One region of the Paenibacillus sp. MER TA 81-3 genome, then DNA from elsewhere that is predicted to be linked to it. Evidence: riboswitches for the same ligand, from Rfam matches in the RefSeq annotation. Region 1 holds a riboswitch; each other region holds the start of a gene.
What was found. A riboswitch is a leader RNA that binds a small molecule or an ion and turns the genes downstream of it on or off. The one in region 1 is predicted to bind thiamine pyrophosphate.
Positions count from the first base shown of each region.

Region 2: another riboswitch for thiamine pyrophosphate. It lies ahead of M3650_RS15250 (thiamine phosphate synthase); the one in region 1 lies ahead of M3650_RS08425 (Ykof family thiamine-binding protein).
Region 3: another riboswitch for thiamine pyrophosphate. It lies ahead of thiC (phosphomethylpyrimidine synthase ThiC); the one in region 1 lies ahead of M3650_RS08425 (Ykof family thiamine-binding protein).

Region 1 covers NZ_JAMAWB010000005.1:89,327-92,454, reverse strand. The annotation lists gene M3650_RS08430 (glycoside hydrolase family 38 N-terminal domain-containing protein) at 1-1,188, shown strand, start outside; TPP riboswitch at 1,279-1,385, shown strand; gene M3650_RS08425 (Ykof family thiamine-binding protein) at 1,514-2,116, shown strand; gene M3650_RS08420 (ECF transporter S component) at 2,171-2,737, shown strand; gene M3650_RS08415 (ABC transporter ATP-binding protein) at 2,739-3,128, shown strand, end outside.
Region 2 covers NZ_JAMAWB010000009.1:227,171-230,298, reverse strand. The annotation lists gene M3650_RS15255 (hypothetical protein) at 1-647, shown strand, start outside; TPP riboswitch at 726-831, shown strand; gene M3650_RS15250 (thiamine phosphate synthase) at 1,166-1,801, shown strand; gene thiO (glycine oxidase ThiO) at 1,831-3,030, shown strand; gene thiS (sulfur carrier protein ThiS) at 3,046-3,128, shown strand, end outside.
Region 3 covers NZ_JAMAWB010000020.1:44,545-47,672, reverse strand. The annotation lists gene thiC (phosphomethylpyrimidine synthase ThiC) at 1-1,365, opposite strand, end outside; TPP riboswitch at 1,747-1,860, opposite strand; gene paaX (phenylacetic acid degradation operon negative regulatory protein PaaX) at 2,148-2,984, opposite strand.

The DNA.
Region 1 (3,128 bases):
GTCGTCAATACGGAACCAGCGCCGGCGAATAAGCTCGTCACGTTGTCGATAGACGGCTGGGAGCCCGCCTTATTCCAGAATGGGTTGGAAGTGGTGAATGAAGCCACCGGCCAAGTCATGCCGCACCAGCTCCCGCATCCTCAGGCAGTCATCGTCGAGGTTCAGTTGGCTGCAGGCGCTGAGTGCACACTTCTCATCCGTCCGCAGGACGGCACAGGCCTGGCAGCCGGTTATATGACTTCCAGCACGAAGCTGGTCGGCAGCGATCGCGTGTATGATATGGAAGACCTGTTGGAGGATTCATCCGCGCACGATCCAGTCATCATCTCGCAGCACAGTGTCGAATCGCCCTTCATCCGTATCGAGTGGAGAGAGGACAGCGGCATCGTGTTATGGCGGAACAAGGAGACAGGAGCGGATCTGCTTCATCAAGACCGTGCATACGGCGCTTTCACCCCAATCTATGAGGTGACGCCAGCTGGAGACCCCACGAATCAGAGTCAGGTCTGGTCGGTGCGCAGCCGCATGGGCCGCAACCGCAAGGGGCTGCATGTTGAGCGTTCTGCCGGACGTCTCATCCGTGTCCGTCCGTTGGAGAACGGACCGCTCTACGCCACGGTCGAGTTATTGTATGAAGTGCCAGGCATGAGCTATTACGCCCTCTTCTTGAAGGTGTACGCGACGATGAACCGCGTTGACGTGTCCGTTCGTCTGCACAAAGACAGCGTCTGGCTGCCAGAGAACGTTTATGTCGCGCTTCCGTTCACCAATGGCGATGCCACACAGGACACACTGTACGTTGAGAAGGCGGGCGCCGTCGTGCGGCCTTGGATCGACCAACTGCCTGGCACCTTGCTGGATTACATGTGCATTCAAGAAGGGCTGGCGTGGGTCAATGAAGCACAGTCCCGGACATTGCTCCTCGGCACGCCAGACACGCCGCTCGTACAGTTCGGCCCGCTCGACTACGGCCGCCGTCTTGTTCATACGCAACAGCTGCAAGACGCCAAGCCGGAAACATACGCATGGCTGATGACTAACTATTGGGAAACCAACTTCAAAGCGACGCTTGGCGGATTTTATGAATTCCGCTACATGTTGGACGCGCGCGGCTCTGTGACATCGTCCGCACTAGGCGCGGAGCTGGGCTCGTTAGCGGGAGACTTTACCGTAGCCCGGATCCGATAATTGCTTCACGGCGCTTAATTAGCCCTTTACATTCCAGCCGTCCGTTGTATAATGAAAGCGGCAATGCATATGAACAACTGCATAGTAATCTCGAAACACTAGGGGTGCTTGAACAGGCTGAGAGGCAGCGGCAACGCTGTTAACCCTTATAACCCGAACTAGATAATACTAGCGTGGGGAAGTGTAGTCGACTGATAGATATAGTGTGGCTTCATCACGTATGGAGACTAGACGTTATCTCGAATCGAAACTGCACTTACTCATGGTGCAGTTTTTTTGTCGTTCTGTTAGCCAAAATATAACCGCAACAAGAGAGGAGTTTATTATGAATACTGCATCTTGCGGATCAAGCCGCATTGTCGGCTGCCGGTTCTCGATCTATCCGATGAGCGATCGGTTTACCGACATTATTATCGGGGCCTTACAGGAAACAAATATGTCCAAGGTCTGGTCCAAAACCGATGATGTCAGCACATGCGTGCGCGGACGGACAGAGCATGTCTTTGACGTTGTCCAGTCGATATTTTTGCATAGTGCGGCTAGTGGGGAACATGTCGTGCTGAATGCGACTTTTTCGATTGGCTGTCCGGGAGATTCTGAAGGGGATGTGTATTTGAGCGCAGACGACATCCGTCTGAATGCCGGACATAGCCAAGCCATCCAGATCGAGGTCGCTTCCCAATTCTCACTCTATCCACTCGGTTCTGCGAGCTATATGGATACGATTTACGATATTGTCGCGTTAGCGAAGGAAGAAGGCACCTTCGGCGGAAGCGCCCACTATGCGAGCCGTCTGGACGGAGACGCGCAGCGGGTATTCACTACATTGGAGCATGCATTTGTAAAAGCGCAAGCCTCCGACGCTTCGCATGTCGTTATGACGGCGACAATTTCCGCCAACAGCCCATCGAAGAAAGAGCGCTCTTAGACGCGCGCAATACTTATGCATCGAGATAAATCGTGGTGAAAAGAGGAACTGTACATGAACAACCAATGGAAATTACGCGATATTATCGTGCTTAGCTCTTTATCCGTCGTATTCGCAGTTATTTATTTGCTCTTTTTGCAAGTGGGCAATGTGCTTGTTGGCTTCATGGGCCCGATGGGATACGAAATTATATTTGGCATTTGGTTTATCGTATCGATTATCGCCGCCTATATTATTCGCAAACCCGGGGCAGCAGTCATCTCGGAGACCGTTGCTGGTGTCGTGGAGGTTCTCATCGGCAACGCCGTAGGTCCGATATTGATCGTGTCCGCCCTCATTCAAGGCTTGGGAGCGGAAGCTGTGTTTGCCGCTTCGCGTTATCGCAGCTATTCGACAAAGGTCCTTATGGCAGCCGGCGTCGGTTCCGCCGTATTCAGCTTTATTTGGGGTTATTTTCGCAGCGGGTTCGGGGCTTACTCCCTCGGTCTCGTCATTGCCATGCTCGTGGTGCGCTGCATTAGCGGAGCACTCATCTCAGGCCTTCTCGGCAAATGGATCGCGGATGCATTGGCGAAGACCGGCGTCCTGCGAAGCTTCCCGATAGCGAAGGAGCGCAAGTAAGATGACGGCTGGGCAGCTTCTTGCAACAGGCCGCAGTCATTCGGCTTCCGTTCCAGCAGGGGACGATCAGCACGACAGCAGGAAAGCAATTATGGCGGAAGGGCTGACCCTCGCTTTCGAAGAGCACGACGCGCCCGTTCTTGCCAATATCGACGCTGCGGTTCACGATGGCGAGACCGTGCTGCTGCTCGGTCCGAGCGGATGCGGCAAGAGCTCGCTCGCCTTCTGTCTTACTGGACTGTATCCCTATGCGGTTGACAGCCATGTGGAGGGGCGCGTGAGCATATACGGCAAGCCGCTGGCAGACTATGAATCGGGAGACATCGCACAGCTCATTGGCATCGTTTTTCAAGATTTCGAAAGTCAGTTCTGCATGCTGCGGGTGGAAGAG
Region 2 (3,128 bases), on a different contig from region 1:
GGAAATTTGTGAAAATTGGGTCGCAACACGATGTCGTTAAGCGCAATGTTGTACTGGACGCCCGATTGCGCAACATGAATGCACAATCCATTGTCGACACAGCCGCAGCCTATTACAACCTGCACGGAAGTCAGATGACAAAGAGCCAACAGGTCTTCATTAGGGAATGGGTGCAGCGGGCCAAGAAGGAAACTAATATTGGCGGATACCATTTGATTGGTTTGCCGAAAGAGCTGCGCACTTTTCTGGGACCGCTCGCCATTCCGCAAGGAGTCAATCCGTCACGAGCCTTCGCGTCGATTCAGCAATGGTACGGTGAGTATAACTTGCCATCCAAATTATATATCGTGCCGGAAGGTTATGATCTGAGCCGTCAGTTTCATTTTGATGACAAAGCTCCGTTCTTCTTACGGAACGGTTATCTGATAGTCAACTTTAACATCGAGACCATCCGGAATGGAGAGTTGAATCTTCCGCACCTGCAATATATTGATGCTCCATTAACGAATCAATGGAAGCGTGAAGGTTTTAACTATGAATTTACAGATCCTTATGGAATCACATTCCGCCTTCTTGACGGAGACGTGTTATTCTATCATGCGGACCGAGCTTCTACAGATGATTTCGGAGTAACGGGAACACATTAAGGACATAAAGGAAGAAGTTCTTTCCAATTGTTATGTTTCATGTTACACTAACGTTGCATTGCACATCATGAATATTGCATCCATCACTAGGGGTGCCGTGATTCGGCTGAGATGAAGCGCAGGCTTCGGACCCTAAACACCTGATCTGGGTTATACCAGCGTAGGGAAGTGTGGATTGATTGGGTCATCCTTGCTCATGACTGGTTACATAAGGCTTGAGAATCGTGTAAGTCTTGGCTTGCTCAGCAGTAGATATATGCTAGAGGTGCTATTGCAGCACAATCCGCGATTTTTTGTTCGCGGCATTCTCTGGAGGATATATTGTTTTTGAATGCTTGGCATGGCACTTGAACACGCACGCCTTTCTCCTTTCACCGGTACATCTAGCTCGGTTCCTACTTTCAATCAAAGCCACTCTCTGCGGGAGAGTGGCTTTTTATTTTGTCCTCGTGACGGATGGATGCTGCAGCACGTTAGCGATGCTCAGTCAATATCCGATCAAGAAAGGATAATTTCCTATGATAATCCCGTGGTTGCATGCGGTTACACCCGAATGCGAGTCCCTTCTGGAATGTGTCCAGATCGCGGTAGACATACATCCTTATGTCGATGCCATCCATGTTAGGCAGAAGCAGTGGACCGCGCGCATGATGTGGGACGCAGTAGAGCAGTATCGGGAAGCGGGGATTCCTCAGCATAAACTCATTGTCAACGACCGCGTGGATGTGGCTGCCGCTGCGAATTTGCGTGGCGTACAGCTGGCATACCATAGCCTGCCCCCGCATGCGGTGCGCGCCGCGTTCGCTCAGCTTCTGATGGGTGTCTCCGTGCATGACGAACGAGAAGCAAGGCAAGCAGAACAGCAAGGCGCCGATTATATCATCTATGGTCATGTCTTCCCAACAGCATGCAAGCCAGGACGGGAGCCAAAAGGGGAGGAAGCACTGAGGCGCTGCAGACAAGCGATTACGATTCCCATCGTAGCCATCGGAGGAATTACTTATGACAACATCGGAAAGGTGATCTCGGCTGGTGCTTCTGGTGTGGCGGTCATGTCCGGCATCTGGCATGACGAGCACCCTGCACTATCTGCTCGACGGTATAGAGAATCATTAATGGCTGCCGTTCAAGGCACTTCAATGCTTCGGTCATAGAGAGATACACATTTGTCCACCATTACATTGTGCGGGAGGAGAAAAAAATGTCTTATACCACTCACCAGTCGCAGACAACGGATATGCTTATTGTCGGCGGCGGCGTCATTGGTTGTGCTATCGCATACGAACTGTCCAAGCGAGGTCTGCAAGTCACTCTGCTTGAGCGCGGCCGTCTTGGGCTTGGCACGACATGTACAGCAGCGGGCATGCTGGCACCTGTCGCAGAACGTTTCAAACATAGGGGCCTCGGATCATTTGCTCGTCTAAGCCTAGATTATTTCTCTATATGGGCAGAAGAGCTGTGGGAACAGTCGCACGTTGATATTGAGCTTCGCAAGAGAGGACTGTTCATTCCTGTCGGTTCTGCTGAAGACGTGCAAGACATTCAGAATGAGTTGCAGCAGACCAATACATATTCGAATGAAGGTGGTATCGATTCAGGTGGCATCCGATGGCATCCTTCGTCACAAATGATGAAGATGGAACCGAGGTTGAGCTCTGAACTGCAGGGAGCTTTCTTCCTTACAGATGAGGGGCACGTCTCACCAACGAAATTGACATTTGCACTTGCAAGAAGTGCGGAGCGTTACGGAGCCAGAATAGTGGAAAGCCAGACAGTTACCCATATTCTACACAAGAGCGGCCGAGTCATTGGGGTGGAAACGTTAGGCCAGAGTTGGCACGCGGGCGCCGTCATTATTTGTTCCGGCTTGGAAAGCGGTATGTTGACGAGAGATTTGGGCGTTGATCTTACTTTTTATCCGGTGCAAGGGGAGCTTGCCGTCGTACGCTCTCATGCCTTACAGATGGAGTCTGTTGTTTATGGAAACGGAACTTATATCGTACCTAAAAGCGAAGGGAACATCTATATCGGTGCTACATCTCACGCGATGCGATATGACCGGACCGTGAAGGTGGGAGCGATACAGCGGCTTATAAGTCAGGCCACTTGTCTTGTTCCTGCATTGGCAGAAGCGGAATGGATACAAGCATGGGCGGGTCTGCGTCCGGCTACAACAGACGGACTGCCTTTCATCGGACCAGTGAAAGGATACGATGGCTTGTGGCTTGCTGCAGGACATTACCGCAACGGAATATTGCTCAGCGCAGCGACTGGGATCGGGTTAGCGCAATGGATAACGGACGGAGTTCAGCAGATGCCTTGGCCGGTGATGACACATTTTTCTCCGCAACGCGCCCAGGTTCGGGCCTTGGAATTCAGTTAAGGAGGCGTTACGCATATGCAGATTACTGTGAATGGTGAAGGAATGGAATTGCCTGAGAAGACAATGACGGTACAGCATCTGCTCGCTCATCTTCAAAT
Region 3 (3,128 bases), on a different contig from region 1:
GAACCAACCGATCATGGCCGCGCCGATAGCCGACGTAATATGATCATATCCCGGTGCAATATCCGTCGTTAGCGGTCCAAGCGTATAGAACGGTGCCTCTTTGCAAATTTCCATTTGAATGTCGACGTTCTCCTTAATCTTGTGCATCGGCACGTGGCCTGGCCCTTCAATCATCACCTGCACATCGTGCTTCCAGGCGATATTCGTCAGCTCGCCCAGCGTGCGCAGCTCGGCGAATTGCGCTTCATCGTTCGCATCGTATATACTGCCCGGCCGCAAGCCATCGCCCAAAGAGAACGACACATCGTACGCCTTCATAATTTCGCATATTTCCTCAAAGTGCGTGTACAAGAAATTCTCCTGATGATGTGCCAAGCACCAGGCCGCCATAATCGAGCCGCCACGGGAAACGATGCCGGTCATACGCTTGGCCGTCAGCGGAATATAACGCAGCAGCACGCCCGCATGAATCGTGAAGTAATCGACGCCCTGCTCCGCCTGCTCAATGAGCGTATCGCGATATATGTCCCATGACAGCTCCTCCGCTTGACCGCCCACCTTCTCCAACGCCTGATAAATCGGCACTGTTCCTACTGGCACCGGACTGTTGCGAATAATCCATTCCCGCGTCGTATGAATGTTTTTGCCGGTGGACAAATCCATTATCGTGTCGGCTCCCCAACGAATGGCCCACGTCATTTTCTCCACTTCCTCGTCAATGGAAGAAGCGACGGCGGAGTTGCCGATATTGGCGTTAATCTTCACGTGGAACTTACTGCCGATGAGCATCGGCTCGCATTCTGGATGATTGATGTTTGCGGGTAAAATCGCCCGCCCGCGCGCAATCTCATCCCGCACAAGTTCCGGCGACACGCCTTCGCGGATAGCGGCGAACTCCATCTCAGGGGTTATGATGCCGCGCCTTGCGTAATGCATTTGCGTCACGTTGCGGCCGGAGTGCGCCTGCAGCGGCTGACGTCCTGCCTGCGGGAAGATTTCGGCTCCTGCCACGTGAACTGCTTCAGGTGTCCGAAAGCCATTATCTTCCGGCTGCACATGTCGTCCGCTGTACGCATCGACATCGCCTCGTTCAAGCACCCAGGCATTGCGCAGCGGCGGCAAACCGCGGCGAATGTCTACCGAATACGCGGCGTCCGTGTACGGACCGCTCGTATCGTAGACGCGCAGCGGATCATGATGCTCTATACCGGTCGGCGTTTCTGTCGAAGCCAGCGTAATCTCCCGTTCCGGAACGAGCATATCGGGACGCGATCCTTGTGTGTACACTTTCCGGCTATTCGGAAACGGCGCGCATAACACGCGCGGCTCAGCTTGCGCTGAATGGGGATGTAACGTATGAGACATGACATGATTCCTCCTTGGAATGAACTGCTTACACCGTTCAAGCGCTGCCGGGAGTCCTTGCTAGTCATTTTCCAGCGGGCGTTAGTAGGCTGAGAAGCGGCTGGACAACAGCTTTGTCGTGGAGCCACGTCCCCTTGTCTGCAAATTGCAGCAGAATTGCATCCTGTCAGGTATAGTCGAAAAGCGTAAAAAGGAACCACGCATGAAGAGATTGCTTATGATGAAGGGATCAGCTCCTATACAAAGGGGCAGGTTGTACGTCATTAATAACATGAATTCCGTCATGCAGACGCAAAACAAGCCGGTCCCGAAAGGAACCGGCTTTCCTGTAGAATGAGTGTTGCGCAGGCAAGCTTTATATTAAAGCAAGCCTAAGCATCTCTGCTGTGCCGATTACTTCCCTACGCTGGTATAATCCAGATCAGGTGCAAAGGGTTTAAAGTCTTAATCGCGACCTTGTCTCAGCCCACGCTCAGGGCTCCCCTAGTAACGCTTATGTAAGTCATAATTGGCAATATTTCACTGCCACACCCTTACAATACAGGATTGCGTAAATTTTGGCAACGTATAATTCACTCCCCTGAGTAAAAGGGACTTTCGTAACAGCCTCTAAAACAGGCTTAATCCGATTGCCTGCCTCACAACGCAAGCTCACTTTAAAGCACGGAAGTAAGAGTTTACAAAAGCCCACGAAAAAGTGCACAGCACACCGCGCGCTTAAGCTTACTTCGATACCTTTCTCCTGTAACGGGGAGTTCCTCCGCCGAAGCCTACTTGCTGGATCAACCTGGCAGCGCATCGGGAGAGCATTCGTACACTTGTTCAAAGAAACGACTAGAACCCGGATGCAGCAAATCGTAGTAGTCCTGGAACAGTTGATCCGCTTCCTTGCCGAGCCAGACATCCGGCAGCAGCTCCTCAGGAAAATCGGGATCGATAAACAGGAACTTCCGGTACCTGTGGACCAGCTTGGTCTTCTCCACGAAGCAATAACCGTCCTGAACATCCTGCCCCTTCTCCGCCATGCTCAGCAATCTTTCATACCCCGGCATGTACTCGTTGATAAACTCCGCATAAGCGGCATTGATATCCTCGATGTTCCAGCATTTCTGCACCAACTGTCTGGGCGTGCTCCACGCGACATGGTCCGCTAGGAAAATTTCCACATGGTCGGTAATGTGGTGCGATTCCGAGATCTCCCTGACTTTGTCGGCAAGGTCGTTCGGGCTAATCCACGTGCTCGTCGTCAACATGCCGAAGCCGAGCCACGCCAGCTCTTTACGCAGCTGATCCCGCACGCCCCGCTGCTTTTCGGGAATGTTGTAGCTGGCAATGCACCACTTGCCGTTCCACTTGTCGGTCTCCTGCTTGTAAATGCGCGCAGCGGCCTCGTCCAGACGTCTCTTTCCGCGAGGAGACATCGAGTAATAGCTGCGGTTCCCTACTTTGCGCGATTCCAGCCACCCCTGGCGAAGCATGCGCGAGATGGCAGCCCGAACCGCCTGTTCGGTCAAGCCGAATTCCCCCATTAAACAGGTCAGGCTCCCGACCCAAATTTCACTGCCGTAATGCCGGACGTACTCGCCGTAAATGGTAAACAGCATGGATTGCGGCCTCACGTTCACCCACTCCTAGTTCGATTCATTCTATAATTGGCAAATGTTGCATCTTGTCAAATTGTATCACATAAGGCTGTGGAGTAAAACGCTTTGTGCCAGCGGTTTTGATAACCGAACGCCTTCAAGGCCGCACCTCTGTCGACC